2 linked regions of the Phyllobacterium zundukense genome follow. The protein of the gene in region 1 binds, or shares a complex with, the protein of each later gene. Links are inferred from orthologs where the notes say so. Each region holds a gene or a part of one and is shown in the gene's direction. Other genes may lie near its edges. The genes, in order: nusB and rpsJ.

Evidence for each region.
Region 2: the proteins of nusB (region 1) and rpsJ are in contact, whole or in part, in a solved structure (PDB 3D3B), measured with the Escherichia coli proteins. The link is inferred for Phyllobacterium zundukense from one-to-one orthologs.

Annotation. Positions count from the first base shown.
Region 1 is NZ_CP017940.1:2,174,342-2,189,020, reverse strand. The notes cover bases 5,330-8,208. They hold nusB (transcription antitermination factor NusB), read left to right. Parts: upstream 5,330-6,455; coding sequence 6,456-6,962; downstream 6,963-8,208. Other genes in these bases: BLM14_RS10975 (sodium-translocating pyrophosphatase), read left to right, coding at 7,549-8,208; BLM14_RS10990 (6,7-dimethyl-8-ribityllumazine synthase), read left to right, coding at 5,990-6,451; BLM14_RS10995 (riboflavin synthase), read left to right, coding at 5,330-5,941. Also shown: BLM14_RS11020 (hypothetical protein), read right to left, coding at 1-117; BLM14_RS31025 (hypothetical protein), read right to left, coding at 114-464; BLM14_RS11015 (L,D-transpeptidase family protein), read left to right, coding at 791-2,071; glyA (serine hydroxymethyltransferase), read left to right, coding at 2,256-3,563; transcriptional regulator NrdR, read left to right, coding at 3,722-4,204; bifunctional diaminohydroxyphosphoribosylaminopyrimidine deaminase/5-amino-6-(5-phosphoribosylamino)uracil reductase RibD, read left to right, coding at 4,201-5,316; more of BLM14_RS10995, read left to right, coding at 5,327-5,329; more of BLM14_RS10975, read left to right, coding at 8,209-9,702; BLM14_RS10970 (outer membrane protein assembly factor BamE), read right to left, coding at 9,769-10,275; BLM14_RS10965 (ubiquinol-cytochrome C chaperone family protein), read left to right, coding at 10,401-10,961; BLM14_RS10960 (YceD family protein), read left to right, coding at 10,961-11,530; phosphate acyltransferase PlsX, read left to right, coding at 11,750-12,838; BLM14_RS10950 (beta-ketoacyl-ACP synthase III), read left to right, coding at 12,835-13,806; BLM14_RS10945 (integration host factor subunit alpha), read left to right, coding at 13,930-14,250; BLM14_RS10940 (MerR family transcriptional regulator), read left to right, coding at 14,387-14,679. UniProt on the Escherichia coli protein: Part of the processive rRNA transcription and antitermination complex (rrnTAC). The complex forms an RNA-chaperone ring around the RNA exit tunnel of RNA polymerase (RNAP).
Region 2 is NZ_CP017940.1:1,919,282-1,934,013, reverse strand. The notes cover bases 2,965-5,896. They hold rpsJ (30S ribosomal protein S10), read left to right. Parts: upstream 2,965-4,242; coding sequence 4,243-4,551; downstream 4,552-5,896. Other genes in these bases: rplD (50S ribosomal protein L4), read left to right, coding at 5,314-5,896; rplC (50S ribosomal protein L3), read left to right, coding at 4,577-5,314; tuf (elongation factor Tu), read left to right, coding at 3,004-4,179. In the rest of the region: rpsL (30S ribosomal protein S12), read left to right, coding at 1-286; rpsG (30S ribosomal protein S7), read left to right, coding at 347-817; fusA (elongation factor G), read left to right, coding at 851-2,938; more of rplD, read left to right, coding at 5,897-5,934; BLM14_RS09665 (50S ribosomal protein L23), read left to right, coding at 5,931-6,224; rplB (50S ribosomal protein L2), read left to right, coding at 6,245-7,078; rpsS (30S ribosomal protein S19), read left to right, coding at 7,094-7,372; rplV (50S ribosomal protein L22), read left to right, coding at 7,375-7,764; rpsC (30S ribosomal protein S3), read left to right, coding at 7,764-8,474; rplP (50S ribosomal protein L16), read left to right, coding at 8,515-8,928; rpmC (50S ribosomal protein L29), read left to right, coding at 8,941-9,141; rpsQ (30S ribosomal protein S17), read left to right, coding at 9,153-9,395; rplN (50S ribosomal protein L14), read left to right, coding at 9,475-9,843; rplX (50S ribosomal protein L24), read left to right, coding at 9,854-10,165; rplE (50S ribosomal protein L5), read left to right, coding at 10,158-10,715; rpsN (30S ribosomal protein S14), read left to right, coding at 10,741-11,046; and 7 more genes. UniProt on the Escherichia coli protein: Involved in the binding of tRNA to the ribosomes. Part of the processive rRNA transcription and antitermination complex (rrnTAC). The complex forms an RNA-chaperone ring around the RNA exit tunnel of RNA polymerase (RNAP).

The DNA of each region.
Region 1 (14,679 bases):
GCCCTTCAGCATGTGGTGCACCGGCTTGATGATAAGAAATCGTCCCATTAAAACCAGATCTGGGTTATGGGCGAGGACAGGCTGAAGCGCCTTGCGGGCTTGTGAAATCGTTGTCATCGGCCTGGGTTCACTTCCACAATGCGTACTTCAGGCATGGTTTTGAAACGTCGTCTGACGGATTCGTATATTTCTACGGCCCTTGGAACGGTGATACCTCTGTTTCCAGTTTTGAGATCGTAAACACAGACTGTATTGTCATGGAGGACTTTGCCCCGTGTATCTATGCGCATCGCAAATCGAGCTGCTCCTGCAGCATTTTCTGCTCGTGCCGGACATGGTCCGGTGTGCGGTAGGGCAGACCCGAAGCGCGGAGCCAGCCTCTCCAAAGCGAAAATGACATTATTTGCGGCGATCTGGGCCTTTAGGCGGATAATTGGATATTCGGGCGTGTCGGCAATACTCATGAATTGTCTCCTAAAAAGGATAAAATTCCTATAATTCGAAATGGTTGTCAATTAGACCTTGGTCTTAAGAGGTGGTGGAACATCATCGGCCGCATGCCGCCCGACAGTCATTAATCCGCCATAATGGAATGAAATTGCACATCCAATACTTCATGTCAGCGTAGCATCGACGACAGTCCTCACTGGTCTTCACCATCACAATCACGCTATTCAGTGTAAAGGTTGGTGTTTGTTAAGGATGTTCCTGATATTTTTGGAAACCATATCTGCTCTTGCACATTGCGGTGAGCAGCTTGACTGCAGAACTTCCAAGGGTTGGACAAAATATGAAGAAATTCGGATCATCAGCGCTTGATCGCCGCGCATTTCTGAGAGGCGTGGCAACGGCTGGTTTCGCTGCAGCGACGTCAGCGGCTTTCGCGCAGCAGTCTGATATCGGTGAAATTCTTGCTGCTCCCCGCCGCGGCAACTGGGACGATCAGTTCGATGCCCGTTCGAGCAACAAGGGCAAGGTCGCAAGTTTCCAGCCGATCGCAAGTCCAGAAACAGCTTCCTTCATCGAAAGCGCCATCAATACCTACAGCCAGATCGTCAGCAATGGTGGCTGGCCAAGAGTAGATGCAACTGTGAAGTTGCAGCTTGGTGTCATTGATCCGTCCGTCGCTGCCATGCGCAAGCGCCTGATGATCGCCGGCGATCTTTCTGAGAGTGCAGGCCTGTCGAATTCGTTCGATACCTACGTCGATGCCGCCGTAAAGCGTTTCCAGGCGCGTCACGGCCTTCCGGCAGACGGTGTCATGGGCGAGTATTCCCTCGCTGCGATGAATGTTCCGGCCGACATTCGCCTTAACCAGTTGCAGACCAATCTCGAGCGTGTCCGTACTCTTGCCACTACTGATCAGGGCGGGCGCTACGTCATGGTCAATATTCCAGCTGCACAGCTGGAGGCTGTGGAAGGTGCCCGCGTTGTCCAGCGCCACACCGCTATCGTCGGCAAGATTGATCGCCAGACGCCGATCCTCGATTCGAAGATTCACGAAGTCATCCTCAATCCTTACTGGACCGCACCGAAGTCGATCATCCAGAAAGATATCATTCCGCTGATGCGCAAGGATCCGACTTACCTCGAGCGCAACAAGATCCGTCTGTTCGATGAGCGGACCCGCGAGGAAATCGCTCCGGAAACGGTTGACTGGAGCACCGAAGACGCGATGAAGCTGATGTTCCGTCAGGATCCGGGCAAGATCAACGCCATGTCGTCGACGAAGATCAACTTCCCGAATGCTTTCGCGGTTTACATGCACGACACACCGCAGCAGGGCGTATTCAACAAGCTGATGCGCTTCGAGTCTTCCGGGTGCGTTCGTGTGCAGAACGTCCGCGATCTCAATGTCTGGCTCCTGCGCGATACGGCCGGCTGGGACCGCCAGACGATGGAGGCAACCATCAAGACCGGCGTCAATACGCCGATCCAGGTGACCGATCCCGTTCCGCTGCATTTTGTGTATGTCACAGCATGGTCGACGGGCGATGGCGTTGTCCATCTGCGCGACGATATCTACGAGCGCGATGGTCAGGCTGCTCTGTCGATCGGTACGAATACCTGATCGCATGCACTGGACGATATGCTGATACAGACCGCCTTCGGGCGGTCTTTTCATATTTGAATCCCGAAAGGCGGTTTCGGGCTAATGCTTTTCGCGTACCGGCCATTGGCCTTGCCGGTTTAAGTATGATAATGCGCCGCAATTACCTTTGAATTACCCACCGGCAAATGAGGGTCCAGGCACCATGTCGAATGCAAGCGCTTCTGTTGCAGATACCTTTTTCAACGCATCGCTCGAAGAGATCGATCCGGAAATCTTCGGCGCCATCCGCAAGGAGCTGGGCCGCCAGCGTCATGAGATCGAACTGATCGCATCGGAAAACATCGTGTCGCGTGCCGTGCTCGAAGCGCAGGGCTCGATCATGACCAATAAATATGCCGAAGGTTATCCGGGCAAGCGCTACTATGGCGGCTGCCAGTTCGTTGATATCGCAGAAGAATTGGCAATCGAGCGCGCGAAACAGCTTTTCGGCTGCGAGTTTGCCAATGTCCAGCCGAACTCGGGTAGCCAGATGAACCAGGCGGTTTTCCTGGCGCTGCTGCAGCCGGGCGATACGTTCATGGGCCTCGACCTCAATTCCGGTGGTCACCTCACGCATGGCTCTCCGGTCAACATGTCCGGCAAGTGGTTCAAGGTCGTCTCCTATGGCGTGCGCCAGGACGATCATCTGCTTGATATGGATGCGATCGAGAAACAGGCACACGAGACCAAACCCAAACTGATCCTGGCCGGTGGAACTGCCTATTCGCGTATCTGGGATTGGAAGCGTTTCCGCGAAATCGCCGATGCTGTTGGCGCCTATCTGATGGTCGATATGGCGCATATCGCCGGTCTCGTCGCTGCCGGTGTGCACCCGTCGCCGCTTCCGCACGCGCATGTTGTCACCACGACGACCCACAAATCTCTGCGTGGACCGCGTGGTGGCATGATCCTCAGCAATGACCCGGAAATCGCCAAGAAGATGAATTCGGCCGTGTTCCCGGGCCTCCAGGGTGGCCCCCTGATGCACGTCATCGCCGCAAAGGCTGTTGCGTTCGGTGAAGCGCTGAAGCCGGAGTTCAAGACCTACGCCCAGAACGTTGCCGCCAACGCGAAAACGCTGGCCGAAACCTTGAAGAAGAACGGCCTCGACATCGTTTCAGGCGGAACCGACAACCATCTGATGCTGGTCGATCTTCGCCCGAAGAATGCAACCGGCAAGCGCGCTGAAGCGGCGCTCGGCCGCGCCAACATCACCTGCAACAAGAACGGCATTCCCTTCGATCCAGAGAAGCCTTTCGTCACCTCCGGTGTTCGGCTTGGGACGCCTGCGGGAACGACCCGCGGTTTTGGTGCCGCGGAGTTCACCGAAATCGGTGATCTGATTTCTGAAGTGCTCGACGGCTTGAAGGTGGCAAACTCCGATGAGGGCAACGCCGCAGTTGAAAAGGCTGTCCACCAGAAAGTCATTACCCTGACGGATCGCTTCCCGCTTTATCCATATCTGGGGTAAAGTCTGAATACCGACTGATACGGCTTGATTTTACTCGGGCGGAGAAGATTGCGGTGGATCGAACGGTCCGTTCACAATCCTCTCCGCCTGAACGCTTTTATATCTTCGAGAAAGACACTATCTTCGCTCAGATTTGATTACGTTCAGAAAGCCACTCGATGCGTTGCCCCTACTGCCAGTCTGAAGACACTCAGGTGAAAGACTCCCGCCCGGCCGAAGACGGCGCGGTGATCCGGAGGCGGCGTGTCTGTCCGGATTGCGGCGGACGCTTTACTACATTTGAGCGCGTGCAACTGCGCGATCTGCTGGTGATCAAGAAAAGCGGCCGCAAGGTTGCGTTCGATCGCGACAAGCTGATGCGCTCCGTTGAAGTGGCGCTGCGTAAACGCCAGGTTGATCCCGAACGGGTCGAACGCGCCGTTTCGGGCATTGTTCGCCAGCTGGAAAGCTCCGGTGAACCCGAGGTTTCGTCGGATGAAATCGGCCGGTTGGTCATGGATGCCTTGAAGGTCATCGATGACATTGCCTATATTCGCTTCGCTTCCGTCTATCGCAATTTCCGCGAGGCCAAGGACTTCCACGATGTCATCGACGAGATCACCTCCGGTGATATTGTCCCGGATCCGGTCGAGAACCAATGAGCCAAATGACCGGGTCGGAACAGAATGCGCTTGATCGCCGCTTCATGGCCGCGGCTATTCGCCTGTCACGCAGCCATCAGGGGCTGACCGGGACAAACCCCTCCGTCGCCACGTTGATCGTCAAGCACGGCGTGATCGTCGGGCGCGGAGTCACGGCAATTGGCGGACGGCCCCATGCCGAAACGCAGGCCCTGGCTGAAGCGGGTGAACAGGCGCGCGGCGCAACGGCTTACGTTACGCTTGAGCCCTGTGCTCATCATGGCAAGACTCCACCCTGCGCGGATGCCCTGATTACTGCCGGAGTTGCCCGTGTCATCTCTGCCACCAATGATCCCGATGATCGCGTGTCAGGCAAGGGCTATGCCATCTTGCGTGCTGGAGGCATCGAGGTTGAGGAGAACATACTTGGTGCGGTGGCCGCCGATAATCTCGCCGGCTATTTGATTCGTTCTGCGAAGAAACGGCCGGAAGTGACTCTGAAGCTTGCACTTTCCAGCGATGGATTCATCGGCCGGCGAGGCGATGGACAAGTTTCCATCACGGGACCGGTTTCCCGGTCGCAGGTTCATCTGATGCGGGCTGAATCCGATGCGATCTTGGTCGGCATCGGTACAGTACTTGCAGACGATCCGCAGCTGACGTGCCGTTTACCGGGGCTGGAATCCCGTTCGCCGATCCGCGTTGTTCTGGACAGCCGGCTTCGCCTGCCGCTCGATAGCACATTGGTCAGGAGTGCAAGGTCCGTTCCAGTCTGGGTTGCAGGCAGTGCAGCTGCCGAACCCGCAAAACGACAGGCACTCGTGGCAGCGGGTTGCCGGATCCTGGCGACGGAAACCGATTGCGGGGCAACTGCGCTGCCTGAATTGCTCGACGACCTCGCGGCACAGGGCATATCGACCTTGATGGTGGAGGGTGGCGCAACGGTCGCAAGCTCCTTCTTGCAGGAGGGGCTGGTCGATCGCCTTGCACTTTTCGAGGGTCCGATTGCAATTGGCGATAGCGACGGGGTTGCAGTGCCTGAACTCCACTCCCATATCGCCCGTGAATTCAAACTCTTGCGCGAATATCGCTTCGGTGAAGACCGGTACGGCGAATATATCAGGCCTCGCTAAGGAACCACGGATGTTTACGGGAATTGTCACGGATATCGGCAAAATCGGTCAGGTCAAGCCGCTCAATGAAGGCGTGTTGCTGCGCGTTGAAACCAATTACGATCCGGAAACGATCGAGATTGGTGCGTCCATCGCCTGTTCTGGTGTCTGCCTGACGGTTACGACGCTTCCCGAAAAAGGATCGAATGCTCGCTGGTTCGAAGTTGAAGCCTGGGAAGAAGCCCTGCGGCTTACCAGTATTGCGGGTTGGAAATCCGGGACACGCATCAATCTTGAGCGCTCATTGAAGCTGGGCGACGAGATGGGCGGTCATCTCGTCTCCGGGCATATCGACGCCCTGGCGGAAATCATCAAACGTGAGGACGAGGGTGACGCCGTGCGCTTCACCCTGCGTGTGCCGGAGCAGCTTGCACGGTTTATCGCGCAGAAGGGTTCTGTCGCGCTGGACGGCACGTCGCTGACGGTCAACGCCGTCAATGGCAACGAATTCGATGTCCTGCTCATTCGTCATTCGCTTGAGGTGACGACCTGGGGCGACCGCAAGGTCGGCGACAAGGTCAATATCGAAATTGATCAGATGGCGAGATACGCTGCGCGGCTTGCAGAATATCCGAAATCAGCCTAGGACGACAGCCAACGGCGGCGACGCCACCCCATTTCCCTTGGAGCTATCATGTCCAATAATAAGGCGCGTGCGCCACATCTGTTGATCGTGGAAGCGCGATTTTATGAAGATCTGTCGGATGCTTTGTTGAATGGCGCCAAATCGGCGCTTGATGAAGCGAACGCCACCTACGATGTCTTTACGGTTCCCGGAGCCCTGGAGGTTCCGGCGGTTATTTCTTTTGCCCTCGATGCTGCGGTCGAAGGCGGAAAGGAATATGATGGCTATGTGGCGCTCGGTACCGTTATTCGCGGCGAAACCTATCATTTCGACATCGTGGCCAATGAGTCCTGCCGTGCTCTGATGGACCTTGCCGTCAATGAGAGCATTGCGATCGGTAACGGCATCCTGACCGTCGAGAATGAAGAGCAGGCGTGGGTACGTGCGCGTCGCGAAGATAAGGACAAGGGTGGCTTTGCTGCGCGCGCTGCATTGACCATGATCGCCCTTAAGGAAAAGCTTGGAGCCTGAACGAATGCCTTCTCCAAAAGACGGGCAAAGCCCAACCGGGAAAACAGCTAACAAGCGTGGCGTAGCCCGCCTGGCCGCGGTTCAGGCCCTCTATCAGATGGACGTTGCAGGCACAGGCGTTCTGGAGGTCGTGGCAGAATACGAAGCGCATCGCCTCGGCAAGGAAGTCGATGGCAATCAGTATCTGGACGCCGATCCGCAGTGGTTTCGGGCCATCGTTTCCGGCGTTGTAGCTGAGCAAACCCTGCTCGATCCGATGATTCGTCAGGCCTTGACCGAGGACTGGCCACTGTCACGTCTCGATTCGACGCTGCGTGCCATCCTGCGGGCCGGAATCTGGGAATTGAAGGATCGGGCCGACGTGCCGACAGCGGTTATCGTTTCGGAATATGTCGATATCGCCAAAGCCTTTTATTCCGAGGATGAGCCGAAACTGGTCAATGCTGTGCTCGATCGTCTGGCCTTTGAAATTCGCGGCGAAAGCAAGGGCGTCAAAAGCCCACAGCGTTAGCAGTTTTGGTTTCTATTTTGGGTCGCGAGGGCGGTGATGCGTAGGTGGGAATTTCCAGTCGTAAAGCAAAACGGCGCCAGCTATGATGAAGCCAACTACAGGCATATATAGAAGAGAAATGATCTGTAACGTGGTCATTGTCTCATCCTTCTGAGAAAACGGCTTGCAGTAAAATGTAGTGCAAATGCACCTAGAAAACAAACGGTGCTGATAAACAATAACGGCTTTGTAGGACCGAACGGACCGTTTAAGCTGGAAATTAGTGGCGCCAACCCGCCCACAGCAAAAATCGCAATACCGATACTATTGATGAAGGTGGCGAGCAATTTGATCCGCTCGTTGTAAATCAAGTCCACGCGTTGCCTTTCGTGCTCGAATTAGCCCACAATGCTGAGCTATTCCGGTCCAAGCAAGCCCTACTTTCGTCTCGCATTTCACCAAGATGCGAAAGACCTTGACGTTTTCGCATTTGCTTCGCTACTCCTTACACATACGGTCGCATTTCTGCCGGCCTGGCGGATTTCAGTGTGCCGTACCGAACCTGACCCGGGGAGGGGTTTTTCCGGTCAAAATCTGAGGGAGTGGCATGACAATACTGTTTCTGGTCATTGCCTGCGGTCTGCTGTCTATCGTTTACGCCATCTGGGCCACCAAATCGGTGCTCGCGGCGGACCAGGGCAATGCGCGCATGCAAGAAATCGCCGGTGCAATCCGCGAGGGCGCACAGGCTTATCTTACACGGCAGTACACCACGATCGCCATGGTCGGCGTTGTGGTATTCATCGCCGTCTGGTTCCTTCTGACGGGAACGGCGGCGATAGGCTTTATGATCGGTGCCGTTCTTTCGGGGCTAGCCGGTTTTATCGGCATGCATGTTTCCGTGCGAGCGAATGTCCGCACGGCGCAGGCCGCTTCCCGAAGTCTTGCCGCCGGCCTTGAAATTGCTTTCAAATCAGGCGCCATCACCGGCATGCTGGTCGCCGGCCTCGCACTGCTTGGCGTGTCGGTCTACTACGGGGTTCTGACCGGCCCGATGGGCTATGGGCCCGCTGATCGTACGGTGATCGACGCTCTGGTCTCCCTTGGCTTTGGTGCTTCCCTCATTTCCATTTTCGCGCGCCTTGGCGGCGGCATCTTTACCAAGGGCGCCGACGTTGGCGGCGATCTCGTTGGCAAAGTCGAGGCCGGAATTCCGGAGGACGATCCACGCAATCCTGCAACGATTGCAGACAATGTCGGCGACAATGTCGGCGACTGCGCTGGTATGGCCGCCGACTTGTTTGAAACCTATGCGGTCACGATCGTTGCCACAATGGTTCTCGCCGGCATCTTCTTTGCTGCGGCGCCAAACCTTGCCACAGTCATGCTCTATCCGCTGGCTATCTGCGGCGCCTGCATCATCACCTCGATTGCCGGCACATTCTTCGTCAAGCTTGGCGCTAATAACTCGATCATGGGAGCGCTCTACAAAGGCCTGATCGTGACAGGGCTCCTGTCGATCCTTGGCCTTGGTGCGGCAACATCGATGACAATCGGATGGGGCGAGATTGGAACCGTGGCGGGTCAGTCCATTACCGGAAGCAACCTCTTCCTCTGCGGTCTCATCGGCCTCGTCGTGACCGGCTTGATTGTGGTGATCACCGAATATTATACCGGCACCAACAAACGCCCGGTCAATTCGATCGCCCAGGCATCGATTACCGGTCATGGTACCAACGTGATCCAGGGCCTCGCGGTATCACTTGAATCGACTGCGCTTCCGGCACTGGTCATTGTTGGTGGGATTATCTCGACCTACCAGCTTGCCGGACTGTTCGGCACAGGCATTGCCGTTACAGCCATGCTCGGCATCGCCGGCATGATCGTTGCGCTTGATGCCTTCGGACCGGTCACCGACAATGCCGGCGGCATTGCCGAAATGGCGGGTCTCGATCCGGAAGTACGCAAGTCCACCGATGCGCTTGACGCAGTGGGTAACACCACCAAAGCTGTCACAAAGGGCTACGCGATCGGTTCTGCCGGTCTCGGCGCGCTGGTGCTGTTTGCAGCTTACGCCAACGATCTGCAGTTCTTCATCAGCGAAGCCAACAAGGAGGGCGCGACCGCATTCTCCTATTTCAAGGGGATCGGTGCCGTTTCCTTTGAACTGTCCAACCCCTATGTCGTGGCAGGCCTGATCTTCGGCGGTCTCATTCCTTACCTCTTCGGCGGTATCGCGATGACTGCCGTTGGCCGCGCGGCGGGTTCCGTGGTCGAAGAAGTAAGGCGGCAGTTCCGTGAAAAACCCGGCATCATGCTGGGTACTGAGCGGCCGGACTACGCGCGGGCGGTTGATATCCTGACCCGTGCAGCGATCAAGGAAATGGTTGTTCCATCGCTGCTGCCGGTTCTGGCGCCTATCGTCGTGTATTTTGGCGTTCTGCTGATTTCCGGATCCAAGGCTTCCGCCTTTGCGGCACTCGGTGCTTCGCTGCTCGGTGTCATCATCAATGGCATCTTCGTTGCCATTTCGATGACGTCGGGAGGCGGTGCCTGGGACAACGCGAAGAAGTCCTTCGAGGATGGCTTTGTCGGCAAGGATGGAACGCGTCACATGAAGGGCTCGGAAGCGCACAAGGCCTCCGTCACCGGTGACACAGTGGGTGATCCCTACAAGGATACGGCAGGACCGGCTGTCAATCCAGCGATCAAGATCACCAACATTGTGGCCTTGCTCTTGCTAGCCGTGCTTGCGCACTGACTGCAGTCAGCATTGCAACAAAAAACCCACGAACCAGGTTCGTGGGTTTTTTGTATTGGAAGCCTGTTATTGCTGTGGAGCGCCACCGCCGCCAAGCGAAGAAGGTGCCTTGCCGACACCGGCCAGCAACTGACCGAGGAAGGAAAGATCCTTGCCGCCCGTCGGTGTGGTACGCGAGATGAAGTCGAATACCTTGCCGTCCTGCAATCCATAGTTGGAAATGCTGGAGACCTTGCTGTCCTTGTCAAAATAGACTGCCAGGATACGGCGTTCCGTCACTTTCGGCTGCATGAAGGCGACGGTACGGTGCCGCTTCTGTGAAATGTAATAGAAAACTTCATTGTCGAAGGTCGCGGTCGTCGATGGACTGCCCAGCGACAGCATGACCTGTTCGCGGCTGGAGCCCACCGGGACGAACTCAAGTGCCTTCTCGTCAAGCACATAACCTTGTGTGAGCGTCTCTGATGGATTGAGGTTGGCGGTATTACAGCCAGCAAGCCCTGCGGCCAAAAGAAGGGTTCCAGCGAGAAGGTATTCCCGGGAACGAACGGTCTTGAAAATCCGCTGCAGCAACGACATCTCCATTTCAAACTGGGCGCAAGTCTTTCGCTGCCCGCAGAACTTCGGTAAACCACCTTGAAGTCCGATGCAACACGCGACATGTGTTGCGTGCCAGACCCAAGTGAAAGCTCAACTCTATGATTCTCAGTCTATTTAGCCGCAAGGCCAAAGCAAATGAGGCGATTACAATTGCCCTCTACGATGCGATCGTGGCAGCGGCGCGGCAGCCGTACTTTTATTCTGACCTTGATGTGCCGGATTCGCCATTGGGCCGCTATGAAATGCTCTCGCTGCACGTTTTCCTGTTCATGCGCCGTATCAAGGGCCGGACCCCGGCGTTGAAATCGATCGGACAGGAAGTGACGGACGAATTCTTCCGGGATGTCGATCATTCCCTGCGTGAACTTGGCATTGGAGACTCGGGCGTTCCGAAACGCATGAAGAAGCTGGCGCGCATGTTTTACGGGCGGATCGAATCCTATGACAAGGCACTTGCTAGCAATGATTATTCGGCACTGGTTGCGGCGCTCGCCCGCAATGTGCGTCCCGACAGCGAAAACTGGCCCGGGGCATCTGCCCTTGGAAATTATGTTCTGCAGGCGAGCCGGCACCTTGAAGACCAATCAGATGATATGATTGCGAGCGGCAAGGTGACGTTTCCCGAAGCCGGCGCTGCAGCTTTGGAGGAGGAGGTCTGATGACAAGGAATTTGGATGGAGCGTTGAGCTTTCCCGTTTCGATTCAGCGACTCCCGCAAAAGGGTCTCACCATCAAGATTGACGCAGACAACAAGGAGCGCGTGGCACTGCGCGACTTTCACCAACTGCAGGACGTCAAGTCCTTCAAGGCTGACCTGCAGATTGTCCCGTGGAAGAAGGATGGCATTCGTGTTCGCGGCGTGGTCAAGGCAGAGATCGTCCAGTCGTGTATTGTGACGCTGGAACCGATCGATGCAAAAGTCGAGGCGGAGATCGATACGCTCTTTGTTCCGGAAAATTCGCGGCTTGCACGCTTGCCTCTCGATGAGAATGGCGAACTGATCATCAGCGCTGAAGGTCCAGACATACCGGAGACATTTTCCGGCGATACGCTGGATGCCGGCGCGATTGCCGAGGAATTCTTCGAGCTTGCGATTGATCCCTATCCACGCAAGGAGGGGGTAGAGGCGGTTCCTCCGGTCGTCGTGACCTATGGAAACGCCGATGAGGATGCCGAGAAACCTGCAAACCCCTTCGCTGCTCTGAAGGATTGGAAACAGAAAACTTGATCGGATGCACATCCTGCGAGTAGATGCATGAAAGATGGTCGGCAGACCCCGTGGATAATTGTTAGAGGGACGAGGTTTTCACGACAATTCAGCTCAGCGATCGGACAGGCGGGCAGAATTCAGTTGTGCGCCTATGCAAAATGACTATTTTCGCCGAGTCTTTTCAAAGAACATCTTTTGCTCTACCCACAAGCACTGAACAGGACAGGACAATCGAGAGTGATCAGAATTTCCATTGATGCCATGGGCGGTGATTTCGGTCCTGCGATCGTGATACCCGGCATGGCAACGGCGCTGGAGCGTCATCCTGATATCAGGTTTGTGATCTTTGGGCGCGAGGAAGAGGTCAAACCGATCCTTGCCCGCCATCAGGCGCTGTCCGACGCTTCGACGTTTCATCATTGCGACGTTGCCGTGCGTATGGACGAGAAGCCCAGCCAGGCCCTGCGCAGCGGCCGCTGGAAGTCATCCATGTGGCGCGCCATCGAGGCGGTCAAGACCGGTGAAGCCGATGCCTGTGTTTCCGCAGGGAACACCGGCGCGCTGATGGCGATGTCAAAATTCTGCCTGCGTACGATGGCAAATGTCGAACGGCCGGCCATTGCCGGGATCTGGCCGACGTTGCGCGGCGAAAGCATCGTCCTCGATATTGGTGCGACGATCGGGGCCGATGCGCAGCAGCTTGTCGACTACGCGGTGATGGGCGCGGCCATGGCGCGCTCCCTGTTCGAGATCGAGCGGCCGACCATCGGCTTGCTCAACGTCGGCGTCGAAGAGATCAAGGGACAGGATGACGTTAAGGATGCAGCACGAATCCTGCGCGAGATTCCGCTGCCGAGCCTTGAATATTTCGGTTTCGTCGAGGGCAACGACATCGGCAAGGGTACGGTCGACGTTGTGGTGACCGAAGGATTTGCCGGAAATATCGCGCTGAAGGCCGCCGAGGGCACCGCAAAACAGTTTGCGCAATATCTGCGCGAAGCGATGGGCCGTACGCTGATGGCCAAGATAGGCTATATTTTTGCCAAGGGCGCGTTTGACCGCCTTCGTGAAAAGATGGATCCGCGTAAAACCAATGGCGGTGTCTTTCTCGGATTGAATGGCGTTGTAATCAAAAGCCACGGCGGGACCGATGCATTCGGTTTTGCCGCGGCCATCGATGTGGGATACGACATGGCCCACAACAAGTTGTTGGAGAAGATCGCTGCGGATCTGAGCCATTTCCACAAGAGCCCGGTCGGTGCCGCTTTCCAGGGCGAGACCGAGAGCGACGCAGAAGCTGAAATAGAACAACAGGAAAGTAAATGATCCGATCCGTTGTCAAAGGTATAGGGGCAGCCAAACCGGCGCGCCTGGTAAAGAACGCTGATCTTGAAGGCATTGTTGAAACATCCGATGAATGGATCGTTCAGCGGACAGGTATCCGGCAGCGCTACATCGCGGGCGAGGGCGAGACAACGGCTTCTCTCGGCGAAGCAGCTGCACGGGCAGCGCTGGACAATGCAGGCCTCACGCCGGACGATATCGATCTGATCATTCTGGCCACTTCGACGCCTGACAATACGTTTCCGGCATCAGCGGTCGATATTCAAGCGCGTCTCGGCATGACCCATGGTTTTGCATTCGACATGCAGGCCGTCTGTTCGGGCTTTGTCTACGCCGTTACCACTGCAGATCTCTACATTCGCGGCGGCATGGCCAAGCGTGTTCTGGTGATAGGGTCGGAAACCTTCTCCCGCATCCTCGACTGGAATGACCGCACCACCTGCGTGCTCTTTGGTGATGGCGCAGGTGCAATAGTACTGGAAGCCAGCGAAGGGCGGGGTTTGACCTCGGATCGCGGCGTTCTGACTGCCAATCTGCGTTCTGATGGCTCGCACAAGCAGAAGCTATATGTAGATGGCGGACCATCCACAACACAGACTGTCGGCCACCTCCGGATGGAGGGCCGCGAGGTTTTCAAGCATGCTGTCGGCATGATCACTGACGTCATTGAGGCGTCGTTTTCGGAAGCCGGAATTACCGCCGAAGACATCGATTGGTTCGTCCCGCACCAAGCCAACAAGCGCATAATCGACGCCTCGGCGAAGAAGCTGAATCTGGCCGAAGAAAAGGTCGTGATCACCGTCGACCAACACGGAAATACTTCAGCCGCTTCAGTACCCTTAGCTCTTGCGACCGCTGTTGGGGACGGCCGTATCAAGGAAGGCGATTTGGTGCTCCTTGAAGCCATGGGTGGGGGCTTTACGTGGGGTGCAGTTCTGCTACGGTGGTAGTGCAAGCTGGTTGGGCATTGAATTCGTTAACGAACTTTCCCAACCTGCTTGCCCGATCGGTTTTCATTCTGTAACTTCCGCTTCACCTGCTAGTTTTGCAACAAACGAGAGCTTTGAGATCGTATGGGGGGTAAGACCATTACGCGCGCTGATCTGGCTGAGGCAGTCTATCGTAAGGTAGGGCTTTCGCGCACAGAGTCGGCTTCACTGGTCGAGACAATTCTCGATGAAGTGTGTGATGCAATCGTCCGTGGCGAGACAGTCAAATTGTCATCGTTCGCCACGTTCCAGGTAAGGGACAAGAACGAGCGGATCGGCCGGAATCCCAAGACGGGAGAGGAAGTTCCCATTCTGCCGCGGCGGGTCATGACGTTTAAGGCGTCCAATGTGCTCAAGCAGCGTATTTTGCGTTCACACCAGACGCGCAAGAAGAAATCGGCGTAATACCAAGACGGATTCGCGTCTTTGTCAGCCGAACAAGCGAGATTACTGTGGGGTAGTCTCGCGCTACACTTGAAAAATTTCCTATAAACCGCTGAAATAGACGTCGAATCAGATTTTCTCCTGAAAGGGCGAAATCATGGACAAGAGTCCCGACGCATTTAGAACCATCAGCGAAGTCGCAGAAGACCTTGATCTGCCTCAGCATGTCTTGCGGTTCTGGGAAACGCGGTTCACCCACATCAAGCCAATGAAGCGTGGCGGCGGTCGACGGTATTACCGTCCGCTGGATGTCGATCTGCTGAAGGGCATTCGTCATCTCCTTTACGATCAGGGTTACACGATCAAGGGGGTGCAGCGGCTCCTGCGGGAAAACGGCACGCAGTTCATCATTGCTCTGGGCAGTGGCGATACGGCTGCAGCCGAAGCCAT
Region 2 (14,732 bases), 250 kb from region 1 along the record:
GAAGCGCGGCGTTTGCACTCGCGTCTATACGACGACACCGAAGAAGCCGAATTCGGCTCTCCGTAAGGTCGCCAAGGTGCGTCTGACGAACGGATTTGAAGTCATCGGATATATTCCGGGTGAGGGGCATAACCTTCAGGAACACTCCGTCGTGATGATCCGCGGCGGCCGTGTAAAGGATTTGCCGGGTGTTCGTTACCACATCATCCGTGGTGTTCTGGATACCCAGGGCGTCAAGAACCGCAAGCAGCGCCGTTCCAAGTACGGTGCGAAGCGTCCGAAGTAAGATTTTCCGGGACTTTGGCCACCAGGTAGGTCAACCCGATGCAGATAAGAGACAAAGAATATGTCCAGACGCCATAGTGCAGAAAAGCGTGAGATCAATCCGGATCCGAAGTTCGGCGATCTCGTTCTGACCAAGTTCATGAATGCAGTCATGCATCATGGCAAGAAGTCAATTGCTGAGCGTATCGTTTACGGTGCGCTTGAGTCCGTTGAGTCCAAGAGCAAGCAGGAGCCGGTTGCCCTGTTCCATCAGGCTCTCGACAATGTAGCGCCGCACGTAGAAGTACGTTCGCGCCGCGTTGGTGGTGCAACGTACCAGGTTCCGGTCGATGTTCGTCCGGAGCGTCGTCAGGCTCTTGCTATCCGTTGGCTCATCAATGCAGCCCGCGGCCGCAATGAGACGACGATGATCGATCGCCTGTCCGGTGAACTCCTGGATGCTGCGAACAACCGTGGCTCGGCTGTGAAGAAGCGTGAAGACACGCATCGCATGGCAGAAGCCAACCGCGCATTCTCGCATTACCGCTGGTAATCGTCGAAACCCTATTCTTGAAGGCACCCTATCATGGCCCGCGAATATAAAATCGAAGACTACCGTAATTTCGGTATCATGGCGCACATCGACGCCGGCAAGACCACGACCACCGAGCGTATCCTTTATTACACCGGTAAGTCGCACAAGATCGGTGAAGTACATGATGGCGCCGCAACCATGGACTGGATGGAGCAGGAGCAGGAGCGTGGCATCACGATCACTTCCGCTGCGACCACCACCTACTGGACCGGCCGTGACGGCAAGAAGCGCCGCTTCAACATCATCGACACCCCGGGCCACGTTGACTTCACGATTGAAGTAGAGCGTTCGCTGCGCGTTCTCGACGGTGCGATTGCACTGCTCGATGCCAATGCCGGTGTTGAGCCGCAGACTGAAACCGTCTGGCGTCAGGCCGAGAAGTATCATGTCCCGCGCATGATCTTCGTCAACAAGATGGACAAGACCGGCGCCGATTTCTATCGCTGCGTCGACATGGTCAAAACCCGTCTTGGTGCCAAGGCGCTCGTCATGCAGCTGCCGATCGGCGCTGAAAACGAGTTCAAGGGCGTCGTCGATCTGATCGAGATGAAGGCCCTTGTTTGGCGCGACGAACAGCTGGGTGCGCAGTGGGACGTCGTAGAGATCCCTGCTGACCTCCACGCGAAGGCGGAAGAATTCCGCGAAATGCTGATCGAGACTGCTGTCGAAGTCGACGAAGCTGCGACAGAAGCCTATCTCGAAGGCAACATGCCGGACAATGATAAGCTGCGTCAGTTGATCCGTATCGGCACCTGCCGCGTGGAATTCCATCCGGTATTCTGCGGTTCTGCTTTCAAGAACAAGGGTGTACAGCCGCTTCTTGATGGTGTCGTCGAATTCTTGCCTTCGCCGGTGGATGTTCCGGCGATCAAGGGTATTGATCCGAAGACCGATGCAGAAACAGTTCGCAAGTCGTCCGACGAAGAGCCTTTGTCGATGCTGGCGTTCAAGATCATGAACGACCCGTTCGTTGGTTCGCTGACGTTCTGCCGCATCTACTCCGGCAAGCTGACCAAGGGCATTTCGCTCGATAACACGGTAAAGCTGAAGCGCGAACGTATCGGCCGCATGCTGCAGATGCATTCCAATTCGCGTGAAGACATCGAAGAAGCGTTTGCCGGTGACATCGTTGCCTTGGCAGGCCTCAAGGAAACCACAACGGGTGACACGCTTTGCGATCCGCTGAAGCCGGTTATCCTGGAACGTATGGTCTTCCCGGAGCCAGTTATCTCGATCGCGATCGAGCCGAAGACCAAGGCTGACCAGGAAAAGATGGGCCTCGCGCTTAATCGTCTTGCTGCTGAAGATCCCTCCTTCCGCGTCAAGTCGGACGAAGAATCCGGCCAGACTATCATTTCCGGCATGGGCGAGCTTCATCTCGACATTCTCGTGGACCGTATGCGCCGCGAGTTCAAGGTCGAGGCGAATGTCGGTAACCCGCAGGTTGCCTACCGTGAATCGATCACCCGTAAGGCTGAAATCGATTACACGCACAAGAAGCAGTCGGGTGGTTCGGGTCAGTTCGCCCGTATCAAGGTTATCTTCGAGCCGCATGATGGCGACGAGTTCATCTTTGAATCGAAGATCGTCGGCGGTGCAATTCCGAAGGAATACATCCCTGGCGTTGAGAAGGGTATCTTGAGCGTCATGGGTGCGGGTCCGCTCGCAGGCTTCCCGATGCTCGGCGTGAAAGCCACGCTGATCGACGGTGCCTACCACGATGTGGACTCCTCGGTTCTCGCCTTCGAAATCGCAGCTCGCGCTGCATTCCGCGAAGGTGCGCAGAAGGCCGGTGCCCAGCTGCTCGAGCCGATCATGAAGGTCGAGGTTGTAACCCCTGAAGATTACGTCGGTGACGTGATCGGCGATCTGAACTCACGTCGTGGGCAGATCTCGGGCACGGAAGCTCGTGGTATCGCGACCGTCGTCAATGCAAACGTGCCGCTGGCCAACATGTTTGGTTATGTGAGCAACCTGCGTTCGATGAGCCAGGGTCGTGCACAGTACACCATGCAGTTCGATCACTACGAACCTGTTCCGACAGCAGTCGCACAGGAAATTCAGAAGAAGTTTGCGTAACCAACCGGTTGCGCGTGACAGTTGTCAGTAAGCCTGAGCAGGCGAACATATAACGGAGAGCTCAGATGGCTAAGAGCAAGTTTGAACGTAACAAGCCGCACGTCAACATTGGCACGATTGGTCACGTTGACCATGGCAAGACGTCGTTGACGGCAGCGATTACGAAGTATTTTGGAGAGTACAAGGCGTACGATCAGATCGACGCAGCGCCGGAAGAAAAGGCGCGCGGCATCACGATCTCGACGGCGCACGTTGAATATGAGACGGCGGCGCGCCACTATGCGCACGTCGATTGCCCCGGCCACGCCGACTATGTGAAGAACATGATCACCGGTGCGGCACAGATGGACGGCGCGATCCTGGTTGTGTCGGCTGCCGACGGCCCGATGCCGCAGACGCGCGAGCACATTCTTCTGGCCCGTCAGGTTGGCGTTCCGGCGATTGTGGTGTTCCTGAACAAGGTCGACCAGGTTGACGATGCCGAGCTGCTCGAACTGGTTGAGCTGGAAGTACGCGAGCTTCTGTCGAAGTACGACTTCCCGGGCGACGACATTCCGATCGTCAAGGGTTCGGCTTTGGCTGCGCTGGAAGACTCCAACAAGGAAATCGGCGAAGACGCGGTACGCGCGCTGATGGCGGAAGTCGACAAGTACATTCCGACGCCAGAGCGTCCGGTTGACCTGCCGTTCCTGATGCCGATCGAAGACGTGTTCTCGATCTCCGGCCGTGGTACGGTTGTGACGGGCCGCGTTGAGCGCGGGATCGTCAAGGTCGGCGAAGAAGTCGAGATCATCGGCATCAAGCCGACGTCGAAGACGACGGTGACCGGCGTTGAAATGTTCCGCAAGCTGCTCGATCAGGGCCAGGCTGGCGACAACATCGGTGCCTTGCTTCGCGGTGTTGACCGTGAAGGCGTCGAGCGCGGCCAGATCCTTGCCAAGCCAGGTTCGGTCAAGCCGCACACCAAGTTCAAGGCAGAAGCCTATATCCTGACGAAGGATGAAGGTGGCCGTCATACGCCATTCTTCACCAACTACCGTCCGCAGTTCTACTTCCGCACGACCGACGTGACGGGTGTAGTGACGCTGCCGGAAGGCACGGAAATGGTCATGCCCGGCGACAACATCGCAGTCGATGTGACGCTGATCGTGCCGATCGCGATGGAAGAGAAGCTGCGCTTCGCTATCCGTGAAGGTGGCCGCACCGTCGGTGCAGGCATCGTATCGTCGATCATTGAGTAAAATTAAGGTTTTATGCAGAGGCGCCTGCTATAGGGCGTCTCCGCTAAACAAGGAAAAGATGAAATGAACGGTCAAAACATCCGCATTCGCCTCAAGGCGTTTGATCATCGGATCCTTGACGATTCGACGCGGGAAATCGTGTCGACTGCCAAGCGTACCGGTGCCAACGTGCGCGGACCGATCCCGCTTCCTACACGGATCGAGAAGTTCACTGTTAACCGGTCGCCGCACATCGACAAGAAGAGCCGCGAGCAGTTCGAGATGCGCACACATAAGCGTCTTCTCGATATCGTAGACCCAACCCCGCAGACTGTAGACGCGCTGATGAAGCTCGATCTTTCCGCTGGTGTTGATGTCGAGATCAAGCTGTAAGGCTTGAGGACGGAAGGACGAACCGATGCGTTCAGGTGTAATTGCACAGAAGCTGGGCATGACTCGCGTCTATAACGACGCAGGCGAGCATGTGCCGGTGACAGTACTCCGGATGGAGAATTGTCAGGTTGTGGCTCAGCGTACAGTCGAGAAGAATGGCTACACTGCCGTTCAGCTCGGTGTTGGTCTGGCCAAGGTAAAGAATACAACGAAGAGCTTGCGCGGTCATTTCGCGACGGCTTCCGTTGAGCCAAAGGCGAAAGTCGCGGAATTCCGCGTCTCTGCCGACAATCTTCTTGATGTCGGTGTTGAGATCACTGCCGAACATTACGTTGCCGGCCAGAAGGTCGATGTGACTGGTACTTCGATCGGTAAGGGTTTTGCCGGTTCGATGAAGCGCCATAACTTCGGCGGTCACCGCGCTACGCACGGTAACTCGGTCACCCACCGCGCTCACGGTTCTACCGGTCAGCGTCAGGATCCGGGCAAGGTGTTCAAGGGCAAGAAGATGGCCGGTCACATGGGTCAGACCCGCGTGACAACACAGAACATCGAAGTCGTTTCGACTGACCTCGATCGTGGCCTCATTCTGGTTCGTGGTGCAGTTCCTGGTTCCAAGGGTGCATGGATCCTGGTACGCGATGCCGTCAAGGTAGCGCTGCCGGACAATGCTCCGAAGCCAGCTGGTCTCCGCCAGGCAGCTAACGGTACAGCCGCTGTGTCTGATGCAGAAGTGGCGCAGACAACTGAGGGAGCCGAATAATGGACCTTTCGATTACAACACTTGAAGGCGTCGATGCCGGCAAGGTGAAACTCTCCGAGGAGATTTTCGGTCTTGAGCCGCGCGACGATATCCTTCAGCGCATGGTCCGTTACCAGCTCGCCCGCAAGCAGCAGGGAACGCACAAGGCAAAGGGCCGTTCGGAAATCGCACGCACCGGCGCCAAGATGTACAAGCAGAAGGGTACGGGCCGCGCCCGTCACCATTCGGCACGTGCACCGCAGTTCCGCGGCGGCGGCAAGGCTCACGGTCCGGTTGTTCACAGCCACGATCATGCCCTGCCGAAGAAGGTCCGCGCCCTTGCGCTTCGTCATGCCCTGTCCGCCAAGGTCAAGGCTTCCGACCTGATCATCGTCGATGATCTTCTGTCGGCCGAAGCCAAGACAAAGGTACTTGTTTCGCAGTTCGCCAAGCTTGGCCTCGAAAATGCGCTTCTCATCGGCGGTGCCGAGATCGATGCGAATTTCCGTCGCGCTGCTTCGAACATCCCGAACATCGATGTTCTGCCGATCCAGGGCATCAATGTTTACGACATTCTGCGTCGTGGCAAGCTCGTGCTTTCCAAGGCAGCAGTTGAAGCTCTCGAGGAGCGTTTCAAATGACTGATCTTCGCCACTACGACGTGATCGTCAGCCCGGTCATTACGGAAAAGTCGACCCTGGTTTCCGAAAACAACCAGGTCGTCTTCAACGTAGCCCGCAAGGCAACGAAGCCGGAAATCAAGGCCGCAGTCGAAGCGCTGTTCCGCGTGAAGGTTACGGCAGTCAATACAGCTGTGCGCAAAGGCAAGGTGAAGCGGTTCCGCGGCATCGTCGGGCGCCAGAGTGATGTCAAGAAAGCAGTCGTGACGCTCGCCGAAGGCCAGTCGATCGATGTTTCGACTGGTCTCTGAGGGGCCGTGGAGTAAAGACAATGGCACTCAAAAAATACAATCCAACCACACCAAGCCAGCGTCAGCTGGTGATTGTGGACCGTTCGGAGCTCTACAAGGGCAAGCCTGTCAAGGCTTTGACCGAGGGTCTGTCGTCGAAGGGTGGTCGTAACAACTCCGGTCGCGTGACTGCACGTTACCAGGGTGGCGGACACAAGCGCACATACCGCTTCGTCGACTTCAAGCGTCGCAAGCACGATGTTGCTGCCAAGGTTGAACGCCTTGAATACGATCCAAACCGGACCGCATTCATTGCGCTCATCCGCTACGAAGATGGCGAGCTGAGCTACATCCTGGCTCCGCAGCGTCTGGCCGTTGGCGACAGCGTTATTGCTGGCGCACAGACGGACGTAAAGCCGGGCAATGCGATGCCTTTGTCTTCGATCCCGGTCGGCACCATCATCCACAATGTGGAGATGAAGCCAGGCAAGGGCGGTCAGATCGCTCGCTCCGCCGGTACCTATGCGCAGCTCGTTGGCCGCGACCAGGGCATGGCAATCCTTCGCCTGAATTCAGGTGAACAGCGCCTCGTCCACGGTTCGTGCTTTGCCACGGTCGGTGCAGTATCCAATCCTGACCATGGCAATATCAGCCTTGGCAAGGCAGGTCGCAGCCGTTGGCTCGGTAAGCGTCCGCACGTTCGCGGTGTTGCCATGAACCCGGTCGATCACCCCCACGGTGGTGGTGAAGGCCGTACGTCGGGTGGACGTCATCCAGTTTCTCCGTGGGGCAAACCCACGAAGGGCAAGAAGACGCGCTCCAATAAGTCGACGGACAAGTTCATCGCTCGTTCGCGTCATCAGCGCAAGAAGTAAGAGAGGTAGTCTGAAATGGCTCGTTCAGTTTGGAAAGGCCCGTTCATCGATGGCTATCTTCTCAAGAAGGCTGAGAAGGTACGTGAGGGCGGTCGCAGTGAAGTTATCAAGATCTGGAGCCGGCGCTCCACGATCCTGCCGCAGTTCGTCGGTCTGACGTTCGGCGTGTACAACGGTAACAAGCACGTTCCTGTTTCGGTCAACGAAGAGATGATCGGACACAAGTTTGGTGAATTCGCCCCGACGCGTACCTATTACGGGCACGGCGCGGACAAGAAAGCGAAGAGGAAATAAAGATGGGCAAGGCTAAGGCTCCGCGCCAGCTTAAGGACAACGAGGCGAAAGCCGTTGCCCGTACGCTCCGCATCAGCCCTCAGAAGCTTAATCTGGTGGCTGCTCTGATCCGTGGCAAGAAGGTTAATGCCGCTCTTGCCGATCTGGAATTTTCGCGCAAGCGGATTGCAGGCACGGTGAAAAAGACTCTCGAATCAGCTATCGCCAACGCAGAAAACAACCATGACCTGGATGTTGATGCTCTGGTTGTTGCTGAAGCCTACGTTGGCAAGTCAGTCGTGATGAAGCGTTTCCATGTTCGTGGTCGCGGTCGTGCAAGCCGGATCGAGAAGCCATTCTCGCATCTGACGATCGTCGTTCGCGAAGCTGAGGAAAAAGGGGAGGCCGCATAATGGGCCAGAAGATTAATCCGATTGGCTTCCGCCTTGGCATCAATCGGACCTGGGACTCGCGTTGGTACGCGAACACAGGTGAATACGGCAAGCTGCTGCATGAAGACCTGAAGATCCGCAAGTATCTGATGGACGAACTGAAGCAGGCCGCCATTTCCAAGGTGGTGATCGAGCGTCCGCACAAGAAGTGCCGCGTCACGATCCACGCTGCACGTCCGGGTCTGATCATCGGCAAGAAGGGCGCCGATATCGAGAAGCTGCGCCGCAAGCTGTCAGAAATGACCAATGCAGATGCCGCACTCAATATCGTTGAAGTCCGCAAGCCAGAAACAGATGCGGTTCTCGTTGCTCAGTCCATTGCTCAGCAGCTGGAACGCCGTGTTGCATTCCGCCGTGCCATGAAGCGCGCCGTTCAGTCGGCAATGCGTCTTGGTGCAGAAGGCATTCGTATCAATTGCTCGGGCCGTCTCGGCGGTGCGGAAATTGCTCGTATGGAATGGTACCGTGAAGGCCGCGTGCCTTTGCATACACTTCGTGCCGATATCGATTACGGAACTGCTGAAGCACATACCGCTTATGGCATTTGCGGCGTCAAGGTCTGGGTCTTCAAGGGCGAAATCCTTGAACACGATCCAATGGCTTCCGAGCGCCGTGCTGTCGAGGGCGATGCAAGCCATCAGGGTTCGGGCCGTCGCCGCGAAAACGCTTAAATAGCGTCTTTCGGAAACGAGAATTTTGGAGTAGAGAACAATGCTGCAGCCTAAGCGCACAAAGTTCCGCAAGCAGTTCAAGGGCCGTATCCACGGCGCGTCGAAGGGCGGCACGGATCTTAATTTTGGTGCTTTCGGCCTGAAGGCCCTCGAGCCGAACCGCGTTACGGCGCGTGAGATCGAAGCCGCTCGCCGTGCAATTACCCGTCACATGAAACGTGCCGGTCGTGTGTGGATCCGGATTTTCCCGGATGTACCGGTCACATCGAAGCCTACTGAAGTCCGCATGGGTAAAGGTAAGGGTTCGGTTGACTATTGGGCTTCCCGTGTCGCACCAGGCCGCGTCATGTTCGAGCTCGACGGCGTTTCGGAAGAAATCGCTCGTGAGGCGCTTCGCCTCGGAGCGGCCAAGCTTTCGGTCAAGACGCGCTTTATTCAGCGCATCGCAGAATAAGGGGTGGATGTTATGAAATCCGCAGATGTCCGGGCGATGAGCCTCGATCAGTTGAATGAAGAATTGGGTTCCCTGAAGAAAGAGCAGTTCAACCTGCGCTTCCAGAAGGCAACCGGCCAGTTGGAAAAAACCGCTCGCGTCCGGCAGATCCGCCGTGATATTGCGCGCATCAAGACTGTCGCCCGCCAAAAAGCGGTCGAGAGCAAGGCTTAAGGAAGAAAACCATGCCTAAACGCATTCTGCAGGGCGTTGTCGTGAGCGACAAAAACGACAAGACCGTTGTGGTCAAGGTCGAGCGGCGCTATTCGCATCCGCTCCTCCAGAAGACTGTGCGCCAGTCCAAGAAGTACAAGGCGCACGATGAGAATAACCAGTTCAAGGTCGGCGATGCCGTTTCCATCCAGGAATCGAAGCCGATTTCGAAAGACAAGCGTTGGGTTGTCGTTACAGACGCCCCGGCGAGCTAATTATCTGTAGGTAAGTACGCAGCAATCGCGAGGGGCAAGGAAAGCCCAGTCCGGTTGAACAAGAAGAAGGCGGCTAGTCATGATTCAGATGCAAACAAACCTCGACGTGGCGGATAATTCCGGCGCACGTCGTGTCATGTGCATCAAGGTGCTGGGCGGTTCGAAGCGGAAATATGCTTCGGTCGGCGACATCATTGTCGTTTCGATCAAGGAAGCAATTCCGCGCGGCCGTGTAAAAAAAGGTGACGTGATGAAGGCGGTGGTTGTTCGCACCGCCAAGGACATCCGTCGCGCGGACGGGAGCGTTATTCGTTTCGACAAGAACGCCGCCGTTTTGATCGACAATAAGAAAGAGCCTATCGGCACGCGTATCTTCGGACCGGTTCCGCGCGAACTTCGCGCAAAGAGCCACATGAAGATCATCTCGCTGGCTCCAGAAGTTTTGTAAGGAGCAGACGATGCAGAAGATCCGTAAAGGCGACCGCGTTGTCGTTCTTGCTGGTAAGGACAAGGGCCGTACCGGCGAAGTAATCAAAGTTTTGCCGAAGGACGAGCAGGCGCTCGTTCGCGGTATCAATGTTGTCAAGCGTCACCAGAAGCAGACACAGAACCAGGAAGCCGGCATCATTTCGAAAGAAGCGCCGCTCCATCTGTCGAATATTGCTATCGCCGACAAGGATGGTAAGCCGACCCGTGTTGGCTTCAAGGTCCTCGAGGACGGCAAGAAGGTACGTGTAGCAAAGCGTTCAGGAGATCTGATCGATGGCTGATGCAAAAATCGAACCCCGTCTGAAGAAGCAGTACTTTGAAGTAGTACGTAAGGCGCTTCTCGAGGAGTTCAAATACGACAACGAGATGCAGATCCCACGCATCACCAAGGTTGTCCTCAATATGGGCGTTGGTGAAGCAACTGCTGACTCCAAGAAGCCAACTGTCGCAGCTGAAGATCTGGCATTGATTGCTGGTCAGAAGCCGGTTATTACGCGTGCGCGCAATTCGATCGCTACCTTCAAGGTTCGTGAGAATATGCCGATCGGTACGAAGGTCACCCTTCGTAAAGAGCGCATGTATGAATTCATCGACCGTCTGATCACGATTGCGCTTCCGCGCGTTCGAGATTTCCGCGGCTTGAATCCAAAAAGCTTTGACGGTCGTGGCAATTTTGCCATGGGCATCAAGGAACACATTGTGTTCCCGGAAATCAACTACGACAAGGTTGATCAGATCTGGGGCATGGACATCATCGTTTGTACGACTGCAAAGACGGATGATGAAGCACGCGCTCTCCTGCGCGCCTTCAACTTCCCCTTCCGCCAGTAACGGCAAGCGTAGCGAGGTATATGAAATGGCTAAGACGAGCGCAGTCGAAAAGAACAAGCGCCGTGGTCTTCTGGTAAAACGTTTCGCTGCAAAGCGTGCGCGCCTGAAGGCTATCGTGATGAACCAGTCGCTGCCGTTGGACGAGCGCTTCCGCGCCACCATCCAGCTGGCAGAACTGCCACGGAATTCCACCAAGGTTCGTATTCGCAACCGTTGCGAAGTTTCGGGCCGTCCGCGCGGTTATTACCGCAAGATCAAAATGTCGCGTATCGCATTGCGCCAGCTGGGTTCGCTCGGCCAGGTGCCCGGCGTCGTGAAGTCGAGCTGGTAAGGGAGAAGACGGATGTCTATGACAGATCCTCTCGGCGATATGCTGACACGTATCCGTAACGCAACAATGCGCAAGAAGGGCAAGGTTTCGACGCCTGCCTCCAAGCTGCGTGCCCGCGTTCTGGATGTTCTTCAGGCTGAAGGCTATATCCGCGGATACAGCCAGGTTGATTTCGAAAACGGCAAGTCCGAGATCGAAATCGAACTGAAGTATTTTGAGAATGTACCGGTAATTCGCGAGATTACCCGTATTTCGAAGCCCGGCCGTCGCGTTTACGTCTCGGTCAAGTCGATCCCGCAGGTTGCTAACGGCCTTGGTATTTCGATCCTGTCGACGCCGAAGGGCGTAATGGCGGATCACGAGGCACGTGAACAGAATGTTGGTGGCGAATTGCTCTGCCGCATATTCTAATGCGCGGGCTGTAACAGGAAGAAACGGACAGGTTGAAAAATGTCTCGTATCGGTAAAAAACCCGTGGCAGTCCCGCAGGGCGTAACAGCCAGCGTAGACGGCCAGACCATCAAGGCCAAAGGCCCGAAGGGGGAACTCTCCTTTGTCGCCAATGACGACGTTGTGGTCAAGTTTGAAGACGGTGCCGTCAGCGTTAATCCGCGCGACGATTCCAAGATCGCTCGTTCGAAGTGGGGCATGAGCCGCACGATGGTCGTCAACATCTTCACAGGTGTTAAGGACGGTTTCGAAAAGCGTCTTGAAATCAGCGGCGTTGGCTATCGTGCGGCAATGCAGGGCAAGAACCTGCAGCTGTCGCTCGGCTTCAGCCATGAAGTGGTCTACCAGGTGCCGGAAGGCATCACGGTTGCTGTCCCGAAGCCGACGGAAATCGTCGTCACCGGCATCGACAAGCAGCAGGTTGGCCAGGTCGCGGCTGAAATTCGCGAATATCGTAGCCCAGAGCCTTACAAGGGCAAGGGTGTGAAATATGCGGGCGAGAAGATCGTTCGTAAAGAAGGTAAGAAGAAGTAAGGAATTCGTGTCATGGCATCGCCGAAAGAAATCATTCAGCGTCGCGCTTCGCGTGTTCGCCGCCAGCTCAAGGCGGTTGCCGGTGACCGTCCGCGGCTCAGCGTCCACCGTTCTTCAAAGAATATCTATGCGCAGGTCATCGACGATGCGCATGGTCATACGATTGCATCCGCATCCACTCTCGAAGTTGACCTCAAGGGCAAGCTGAAGACCGGTGCAGATTCGGAAGCAGCGGCACTCATCGGCAAGCTCGTTGCAGAGCGCGCCGTCAAGGCCGGCATCAAGGAAGTTGTCTTCGATCGTGGTGCTTATATTTACCACGGCCGTGTAAAGGCACTTGCTGAAGCTGCCCGCGAAGCTGGTCTCAGCTTCTAAGGCAAAACTTTCGGGATCCGGAACTGCAAGGGCTTGTCTCTTGCAAGCCGGATTTCGCAAACATCATTCGTGCTACCGGAAAAGAAAAAGGAATTAGGAGCATGGCACAGGAAAAGAGAAGCCGCGAGGATCGCGGTCGCAACGAAGAGCGCGATAGCGAATTCGTTGACAAGCTCGTGCATATCAACCGCGTCGCCAAGGTCGTCAAGGGCGGCCGGCGTTTTGGCTTTGCTGCTCTCGTCGTTGTCGGCGATCAGAAGGGCCGCGTAGGTTTCGGTCATGGCAAGGCGCGTGAAGTGCCGGAAGCTATCCGCAAGGCAACGGAATCCGCCAAGCGCGAAATGATTTTCGTACCGCTGCGTTCGGGCCGTACCCTTCATCACGATGTTGAAGGCCGTCATGGCGCCGGCAAGGTTCTGCTTCGCGCAGCCACAGCTGGTACAGGTATCATCGCTGGTGGTCCAATGCGCGCCGTATTCGAGACGCTTGGTGTGCAGGACGTTGTCGCAAAGTCACTCGGTTCGTCGAACCCGTATAACATGGTTCGCGCGACGTTTGATGCCCTGAAGCATCAGATGCATCCGAAGGACATCGCTGCTCAGCGCGGTATCAAGTATTCGACACTGCAGGCTCGCCGCCGCGATGTGGTCGGTTCGGAAGAATAGGCCATAGATGGCGCAGCAGGGCAGGGCCTTCGGGTTCCTGCTCACTGTAGAGACTAAAGGACAAAGTCATGGTTGAGAACAAGAAGGGTAAGACGGTTACGGTCGAACAGATCGGTAGCCCTATCCGCCGTCCGGCAGAACAGCGCGCAACGCTGATCGGCCTGGGCCTCAATAAGATGCATCGCCGTCGTACATTGGAAGATACGCCTTCCGTACGTGGCATGATTGCAAAGGTTCAACATCTCGTCCGCGTTGTGGACGAGGCTTGATACCGGAGATTAAGCAAATGAAACTCAATGATCTGAGTGAAAATCCAGGCGCGACCAAAGCACGCAAGCGCGTTGGCCGTGGTATTGGTTCGGGCTCCGGCAAGACTGCCGGTCGTGGTGTCAAGGGTCAGAAGTCGCGTTCGGGCGTTGCTATCAACGGTTTCGAAGGCGGACAGATGCCGCTTTACCGTCGCTTGCCTAAGCGCGGTTTCACCAACATCTTCTCGAAGAACTTCAACACCGTTTCGGTTGGCCGTATCCAGACTGCCATCGACGCCAAGAAGCTCGATGCCAAGGCACCGGTCACGATTGAAGCCCTCAAGGCTGCCGGCGTTATTCGCCGCCCCAAGGATGGCGTTCGTCTGCTTTCCGATGGCGAGATCACGACCGCAGTAACCTTCGAGGTTTCCGGTGCATCCAAGGCTGCGATCGAAAAGATCGAAAAGGCCGGCGGTACCGTCAAGCTTCCAGCTGCTCCTGCAGCTGCAGAATAAATATGCCTATTCAGGCGGCGATCTCCACGATCGCCGCTTGTACCTTTTATCAAGGGCACATATCTGGGTAGAGCCGCCGATTCCCGTTTCGGGTGGCGAGGCCCTGACGGGCACAGACCGGAGACTATAATGGCTTCAGCCGCAGAACAGCTCGCGTCAAATCTCAATTTCTCTGCTTTCTCGAAGGCCGAAGAGCTCAAAAAGCGCATTTGGTTTACGCTTGGCGCATTGCTGGTTTACCGGCTTGGTACTTATATCCCGCTGCCGGGTATCAATCTCGGTGCATTCGCCCAGGCCTTCAACAACCAGGCCCAAGGCATCCTCGGCATGTTCAACATGTTCGCAGGCGGTGCCGTTGAAAGAATGGCAATCTTTGCCCTCGGCATCATGCCATACATTTCGGCTTCGATTATCGTCCAGCTGATGACTTCCGTTGTTCCGGCTCTGGAGCAGCTGAAGAAGGATGGCGAGCAGGGCCGCAAGGTCATCAACCAGTATACGCGTTATGGCACCGTGCTTCTGGCAACGGTTCAGGCCTACGCGATTGCGGTTGGCCTGCAGGGCAGCCAGGGCATTGTTACGGATCCGGGTCCGTTCTTCCTGTTCTCGACGGTCATCACGCTCGTCGGTGGCACCATGTTCCTGATGTGGCTGGGCGAGCAGATCACGGCACGCGGTATCGGTAACGGTATCTCACTGATCATCTTCTCCGGTATCGTCGCAAACCTGCCACAGGCTATTTCCGGTACGCTGGAACTCGGCCGGACAGGTGCGCTGTCGACGGGTGTCATTCTGGCCGTCATCGTACTGACGATAGCCGTCATCGGCATCATCGTCTTCGTTGAACGTGCCCAGCGCCGCCTTCTGATCCAGTATCCGAAGCGCCAGGTTGGCAACCG